2 regions of the Paenibacillus sp. J22R56 genome follow, and region 1 is predicted to be linked to the other one. Evidence: predicted binding sites of a transcription regulator. Region 1 holds the regulator's gene; the other holds the start of a gene.

Region 1 (4,218 bases):
AAGGTTTCATCATAAACGATAGGACGGCTGCGGCGTTCTGCAGGGAATTGTTCAGCAAGTTTAGCGCCGAGCACTTCATCCTCTACACCAAGCGCACGCAGGCCGCGAGTCCAAGCTTCTTTACGATAGCCAGGTGCAAGCTTCTCAAGCTTACGGAACTCCTCTTGCTCTCCTTCGCGGAAGTTAGCCCATAGTCCTTCGAAAGGATTAATCCCAATCATCTTCGTGAACGGGAACGTTTCATAGGATTCGTACAACGCACGCGCTTCTTTGCGCACGGATTCTTCCAATTGTTCAGGATCCACGCCAGCAGCTTCAGCGCCAGCTTTACATGTTGTTTCAAATGCTTCTTTTACACTGCGGTCATCCCACAGCAAAGTATCATCAAGATCAAATAAAACGGCTTGCTTCCCCATAATTCGCATAACTCTCCTACTCTGCTTCTATTTTTCTTCAAAAGGTAAATTGTGTGTTTTAGCAAAATCCTTTAGTTTAGCGCTGATTTCATCCGTAGGATAACGGTTCAGCAGACGGGAGAATACCCAATTGGCACCTTTATGCTGCATGATGATAACTGCACCTTTTTGTACGCTGATCCCCTTAATATTCGACACTGGAAGCTGCTTATCACCTGTCATTTTGCGGGTTTGGATATAATCCTTACCAATCGAAATATACGGACGGCGCAATAAGAAGATCAATGCCAGGAATAAATAACAGCCAATCGTTACCCATAACATCGTTGATGGCTCGAAATCAGGAGCAGACGTTACCATAAAGGTATACATACCGATCATCAATACGAGCACGATTGGAAATATGTAGTTACGGCCGGTAAAGCGATCCGTTTTGGGTTTTCCAGATGTTGTAGTACCAATCTGTGAAACACCATGCTTTTTACGCGCTTTATTAATTTGGTTCGTATTTTTGCGCACTTTGCGCTCCCACGTACGTGACAAGCCTATTCCTCCTAGTGTATATTGCAGGGCGCCGTTCATGGAACGGCGCCCATGCTAACTATATAAAATCCAGACCAACTTAATGGGTTACACCCTTCTGCTCGTCGTCGTCCACAATTTCAATCGTATCCAACTGTTGTCGGAAATTTCTTTTGAAATTATCCAAATATTGTTGACGCAATACGGCACGTTCAGCAATTTCCTCTTCAGTTAAACCAACTGTTTTATTTTTGCGGGATAATTCATTAATACGCGCGATGATTTCTTCCACTGCCTTCACCTCTTTTGTACATTACTCATCTCTTCTTACCTATTTTGACTTTTTACGCGAGCAATTGTCAAGGTAATGATATAAGAATAGACAATGGACAGGGAATAAAACGCACATCCTGTGCGCTACTCCCTGTCCATCTTCATAAATAGGTTATTGAGGAATAATTATGACTTGTCCTGGCCTCAGCTCAACGGTACTTAATTGGTTACGTTCTTTGATCTTATAGATGTACTTTCTAATATCCTTGGAACCATCTAGATAACGGTCTGCAATTCCCCAAAGTGTATCCCCTGCTGTAACAACCACAGTCTGCTCATTCAAGGCTGCTGCTTCTATATGATCGGATGATGCGTTCGTACGCATCATTAGGAAACTTGTAAAGAGAAGGACGAACACCGCTGCACTTACTATAAGTTTAAACGCATGTCGTTTAACAATATGGCCTCGCGATTTGAAAGATTTAACGGCTTCTTCCTTATGGATACTTTTATAAAAAGCTGGATTCATTATCATTATTATCGCTCCCCGAACGTTTGTTCTGTTTTCTTCTGTTCTTAGAATAACACGAACAAATGTTTGTAGTCAACAAAAATGCGAACTTTTGTTTTTAGGAACTTATGTTTGTACGAACTCCGGTTCTATGTTATAATTTGCTTCAAATATATTAATGGAGTGATTTCAGTGTCTAAGATTTCGAACCGCCAACAGTCGATTCTTGAATTTATAAAGAATGAGGTTCGGGACAAAGGATACCCGCCTTCTGTTCGCGAAATCGGCGAAGCGGTTGGCCTGGCATCAAGCTCCACCGTACACGGGCATTTGGATCGGTTAGAGAAGAAAGGCCTTATTAGACGCGATCCTACTAAACCCCGGGCGATCGAAATTTTAGATCAAGACGGTGTTGACGGTATCATCCTCCCTGCTGTAGCACAAGTACCAATCGTCGGTAAGGTAACGGCAGGCGTGCCGATTACTGCGACTGAGAATATTGAAGATTATTTCCCATTAGCCGCTCATTTCGTCGGAAATGATCAAGTATTTATCTTGAATGTCATTGGCGAGAGCATGATTGAAGCTGGTATACATAACGGTGATCTTGTCATCGTACGCCAGCAGCAAACGGCGAACAACGGTGATATCGTTGTAGCAATGACGGAAGATGACGAAGCGACTGTGAAGACTTTTTACAAAGAGAAAGACCATATTCGCCTTCAACCGGAGAACTCCACAATGGAGCCCATCCGCTTGAACACAGTAACGATTCTCGGTAAAGTGGTTGGGTTGTTCCGTGACTTCCACTAATGACTAACAAAAAGAGGCTGTTCCCGCTGATCCGATTGCTTCATTCGGGTAGTGAGAACAGCCTCTTTTTTTGATTTGGATTAGAATGGAAAATTGTAATATTACCCAGATACCTTTATATGGTATTATTTCTGTGATGGAATAAGATCTCCTGACCGAGAGGTGACTGTGATTGAAGAAGCGATTAATGAAATCAGAATTCAATAGATCGATATCTGGGGTATGTGGCGGAATTGCCAATTATTTTGAACTATCCGCTTTGTTCGTAAGAGTTATATTCCTCATTTTTATCCCAGCCAATCTCATTATCTATATGATCCTGGCTAACATCCTTCCTGACCCTCCCCCTTCTTTGTATAAAAAATAACACCCTCGACGCTATGTCGAGGGTGTTATCATTTAAATAGAAATCCTAGTACAGCGTCAGATACTGATCGCGTTCCCATTGATGAACTTGTGTCTTATACATGTCCCACTCGATTTCTTTCAACTCATAGAAGTGTGCCAGAGCGTGCTCGCCAAGTGCTTCGCAGACAACGTCGCTGCGGAGCATTTCGTCGAGAGCTTCCTTCAGATCGGATGGAAGGCTTGGCACGCCGGATTCCAGACGTTCTTCTTCCGTCATAATGTAGATGTTGCGATCTACTGGTGCCGGAAGCGGAGTTTTATTCTTAATGCCGTCAAGGCCAGCTTTCAACATTACGGCAAGTGCCAGGTATGGGTTAGCAGCTGGATCCGGGTTACGAACCTCGATTCGTGTGCTGAGGCCACGGGATGCCGGGATACGGATCATCGGCGAACGGTTACTTGCCGACCAAGCTACATAACAAGGTGCCTCATAACCAGGAACCATCCGTTTGTAAGAGTTGATCGTTGGGTTCGTAATAGCTGCCATTGCACGTGCATGCTCCAGAATACCGGCCATGTAGTAACGTGCAGTTTGGCTAAGGCCAAGACGATCTTTCTCATCATAGAACATGTTTGTGCTGCCTTGGAACAACGATTGGTGACAGTGCATACCGGAACCGTTCACGCCAAACAATGGTTTTGGCATAAAGGTTGCATGAAGACCATGTTGTCTCGCAATCGTCTTAACAACAAGCTTGAATGTTTGAATCTGGTCAGCCGCTTTAATAGCATCTGCATATTTAAAGTCAATTTCGTGCTGACCTGGAGCTACCTCATGGTGAGAAGCTTCAATCTCGAAGCCCATCTCTTCTAGCGTAAGTACGATCTCGCGACGGCAGTTCTCGCCCATATCCATAGGAGCAAGGTCGAAATATCCACCTTGGTCGTTCAGTTCTGTTGTAGGCTCACCGCGGTCATCGGTTTTGAACAGGAAGAATTCCGGTTCTGGACCTACGTTCATCGCTGTAAAGCCCATCTCTTCTGCTTCAAGCAGGGAGCGTTTCAGAATACCACGCGGGTCACCTGCAAATGGTGTGCCATCAGGCATATAGATATCACAGATCAGACGAGCAACGCGATCTTGTGCAACCCAAGGGAATACAACCCAAGTATCCAAATCAGGGTATAAGTACATGTCAGATTCTTCGATACGAACGTAACCTTCGATGGAAGATCCGTCAAACATCATTTTATTGTCTAGTGCTTTATCGAGCTGGCTTACTGGAATTTCCACGTTCTTGATTGTACCAAGCAAGTCGGTAAATTGAAGACGGA
Region 2 (4,218 bases), on a different contig from region 1:
TCTACACCCAACTTTCGCCGAATGCAGGCATCCTAGCTACATGGGGGCTTGGCCCCTCCCATGACCGGACTCTCACCGGCTAGAAGATGCGTGCCTCTGGGCGCGCCTTCAACAAAAAAAGCAACCGATGACGTGCCGGCTGCTGTCGTGTTGATCTGAACTATCAATCTTACGTTAGTTGAGTAAATAGTTCTCTATTGACGCTTACGTAAAAAACTAAAATACAATAAGAAAGAAATAATAATGAGCATCTGTAATCATTTCGTATCGCATCCTTTTAACCATTTTCTCACGGCCGTCTACTTGACCTGATCGATCGAAAGGCTCAACTTATAATTGCCGAACTTCAGCACTTCCTCCAATAGTTTGTTCAGTTCAGAACCGTCTCTAATCCGGATGCGCATCCAATAGCAGCCTTCACCACCTACACGATGCACCTCCGCTACAGATTCAGACGACTGGACGAAGTCTCGGAAGGTTTGATGTGCTTGATTTGAGTTCATGAAGACGATAAGAAAGGCATGAACATTGAAACCAATCTTTTCGGGATTCCAACGCAGTGTATAACCTTCGATAACGCCGCTGTCTTCCAGCTTTCGCACCCGTGCGCCAACTGCCTGCCCTGTGAGATGGACGATCTCTCCGATCTCCTTGTAGGTAAGGAGCGCGTTATTTAACAAAGCTTGCAGAATACTCAGATCAATATCGTCAATGGCTTGGTTGGCCATTTAGCATTCATTCCTTTCACGACGTAAGCAAACCCGCCTTAATTCGTTCATCAAGTTATGTATCGAGCTAGTGACTATTGCTAAAATCAATATTATTACAGATCAATTTTTTGGGAGGAAAATCAGATGAACATTCAACTCATTCGACATGCAACTTTATGGATTGAATATGCGGGAGTGACCTTCTTGTTAGACCCTATGTTTAGTGATCAAGCTGTCAATCCACCGATCCCCAATTCCTGCGACGAACGGCGCAATCCGCTCGTCCCGTTACCTAGTGCACTAGATACATGGCTCTCTCCGGACGCCGTACTAGTCACACACTTGCATCGCGATCACTGGGACGAAGCAGCAATGCAGACACTACCGAAGTCATCGACTATATTCTGCCAACAGGGAGATAGCGACGCTATCCGTTCGTCTGGCTTTACCAACATAACGGAGATTCATACCTCAGCGACCTTCCGAGACGTAACCATCCAGCGTACGAGCGGTCAACATGGGACAGGCGAAATCGGTCAGAAAATGGGGCATGTGTCCGGCTTCATTTTCCAAGCATTAGGGGAGCCCACTCTGTACATCGCAGGAGATACCATTTGGTGTGAAGATGTGAAGAAAGCGCTTGATACCTATAAGCCCGATATGACAATCGTCAACGCAGGCGGAGCCAGGTTTGCCGTTGGCGACGTGATTACGATGGATGAAGATAACGTAATCGAGCTAATCCGATACGCGCCATACACCCAGGTCGTTGCCATTCATATGGATTCCATTAACCATTGCCATGTCACTAGGGACGCGCTGCGGACGAGGCTACTAAATTATCTACATAGTTCCACTCAACTTCGTCCAATTCCTTCCAAACATATGTTTCATTAATTCCAATGAACTATTATGAAAATTATATAATTCTAGGAAAAGCCTCCCCTTCATTTGACAATCACAAAAAATAAAGCCCGTACCGTATCGGCACGAGCTAATTCAATACACAAGGTTATCCTCCTCAAAATATTCCAAAAATTCCCTAAATCACCTACGGTTTAATTTATGCATATATACGCATAATTATACAATTAGACCTATTTTATCACTATTTTTGAAATTTTTCTCCCAATAATTTTGGTACTCTTCTCAATAATTCTGGCGTCACATATGTGTTCTCCCCAACTGTTTTAAATTACCTCCAAATATCCCTTGCATAGCGAACATACATTCGGTATATAATAAGATACGAACATACTTTCGTATTTGTATTGGAGTGGGGATTATGGAACGTGTCATTATGCTGATTGACTGCCAGTCGTTCTACGCGTCCGTCGAGAAGGCCGCACATCCCGAATATAAGAACGATCCGGTCGTCGTTGCCGGCGATCCTTCGCGGCGTTCCGGCATTATTTTGGCCGCTTGTCCGCTTGCGAAGCAGTACGGCGTCACGACCGCCGAGACACTTGGCGAGGCGCTTGGCAAATGTCCGCATCTTGTCATTATTAGACCACGCATGCAGGCTTACATCGAAGTCTCGCTTATGATTACCGACATCTTCCGCTCGTTTACCGATCTGGTGGAGCCCTTCTCCATCGACGAGCAGTTCCTGGACGTCACCGGTTCTTTATCTTACTTCGGGACGCCCGATGAGATCGCAACGCAAATCCAGACGAAGATTATGCTCTACACTGGCGTATGGGCCCGAGTTGGCATTAGCTCCAACAAGATTCTGGCCAAGATGGCCACCGACATTTGGGCGAAAAAGAACGAAGCCGGCGTATTCACGCTCCCGAAAACAGCTGTTGAATCACTCTTATGGCCGCTTCCTGTGAACAAAATGTTTGGCGTTGGCTCGCGGATGACCGCACATTTCGAGAGGATGGGGATTTCTACAATTGGAGATCTCGGCAGGCTCCCGCTCCCGGATTTCAAGCGCAAGCTGCGGGCGCGGATGGGCCGTAACAGCGATATTCAAGCCGAATTGTTCTGGCAGACCGCGAACGGCATTGACCCAAGCCCGGTAAAACCAAGCACGCATGACGCGCAGCAAGCAGTTGGTCATCAGATGACGCTGCCCCGTGATTACAGCAAGCCGCAGGAAATCGACGTTGTCCTGCTGGAATTAAGCGAAGAAGTGTGCCGGCGCAGCCGCGCGAAGGGCTATATGGGCAGCGTTGTTGCAGCAGGCGCGCAAGGGGCGGATTTCGACCGGCCAACCGGCTTTTTCCGTCAGATGACGGTGCCGGATCCGACTAATATTACGAAGGAAGTATTTGCTGCGGCGAGGACGTTATTTTATGCGCATTGGGATCGTCTCCCCGTCCGCAAGCTAGGCGTTACGTTATCTAAGCTGGTACCTGACGATCAATACCAACTTTCTCTGTTCGGCAACAGGGAAAAAGAAAGAAAGCTGGATCGCGTCACGGATGCGATCCGTCATAAATTCGGAACGACCTCGATTCTGCGGGCTTCCTCGCTGCTAGAGGCAGCCCAGGCCCGTGAGCGCAGCGTCAAAATTGGAGGACACTACAAATGAGCAAGAAACTGGAAGGCAATGGCCGCTGGGAATCCAGCCGGATGATGCTGCCCGAACATCGAGAGCAATATTTGCAGCGGCGCGAGACGCCAAAAGCTTCCGGACCTGTCCCCGTTCCGAGCAAAGAGGAGCTTGAGCTTATTCGTGACTATGTGCTGCTCCCCATGATGCTGACCATCGTGGATAAGAACTGCAAGGACATTGAATTGTCTCCCTACTCCATGAAGCAGCTGTATATGAAAGCCTCCCGCGTCTTAATGGGTCATATTCACAATGACTTAACCGCCGTCCGCAAGGCGCTCAAAGAGCGAAATATCCGTGTATTTCTCGAAGAAAGCGACAGCGAGCATGGAGCGATCCATTATAAATTTGTCTGCCGCGGCTACGATGATCGCTTCTCCATGATCCGTGATGCCGCCCGCGCCGAGATCAGCGTCCGCATCGCCAAATATATCTCACACATGTTTAAGTGACCTTCCGCAAGCACCGCCAGCTGACCGTTTCAGCGCGGTGTTTTTTTGTTCAGAAATTGGATGTGGTACTTAAATAATACATAACAAGACCTACCATCACGCCCCATACAGCGCCTCCGAACACTTCAATTGGACGGTGGCCGAGCAGCTCCTTCAACTCATCATCATGCTTCAATTCCGTGGATGAATGAGGATGCAAAAATTTGATTGACTTGGCAATCCTGTTAATGGATGTAGCATGCATGCCTGCATGACGGCGAACGCCCGCAGCATCATACATCGTGATCGCACTGACGACGGCGGAGATCGCAAACATAGAGGAGGACCATCCTTCATTCATTCCGATAACCGTTGCCAGTGATACCACGGCTGCAGAATGAGAGCTCGGCATCCCTCCCGTCCCAATAGCCCGCGATAGATTCCATGTACCGTCCGATATAAATCCAAGGGGAATCTTCAAGCCTTGAGCGGTAATGATAGCTGCAAGTGAAGCAAT

What was found. The regulator LexA, encoded in region 1, represses DNA repair genes until DNA is damaged. The targets are predictions, from matches to a motif close to CGAACATATGTTCG.
Region 2: the regulator LexA is predicted to act here: its motif matches at 1,931-1,944, upstream of AC0YNT_RS17885 (DNA polymerase IV).

The regions. Positions count from the first base shown of each region.
Region 1 is NZ_JBWDNV010000002.1:565,198-569,415, reverse strand. It holds gene AC0YNT_RS06585 (HAD family hydrolase) at 1-416, opposite strand, end outside; gene AC0YNT_RS06580 (hypothetical protein) at 444-959, opposite strand; gene AC0YNT_RS06575 (DUF896 domain-containing protein) at 1,039-1,230, opposite strand; gene AC0YNT_RS06570 (LysM peptidoglycan-binding domain-containing protein) at 1,384-1,746, opposite strand; gene lexA (transcriptional repressor LexA) at 1,915-2,535, shown strand; gene AC0YNT_RS06560 (PspC domain-containing protein) at 2,723-2,902, shown strand; gene glnA (type I glutamate--ammonia ligase) at 2,948-4,218, opposite strand, start outside.
Region 2 is NZ_JBWDNV010000007.1:166,733-170,950, forward strand. It holds gene AC0YNT_RS17875 (Lrp/AsnC family transcriptional regulator) at 300-728, opposite strand; gene AC0YNT_RS17880 (MBL fold metallo-hydrolase) at 855-1,607, shown strand; gene AC0YNT_RS17885 (DNA polymerase IV) at 1,996-3,249, shown strand; gene AC0YNT_RS17890 (YhjD family protein) at 3,246-3,722, shown strand; gene AC0YNT_RS17895 (divergent PAP2 family protein) at 3,772-4,218, opposite strand, start outside.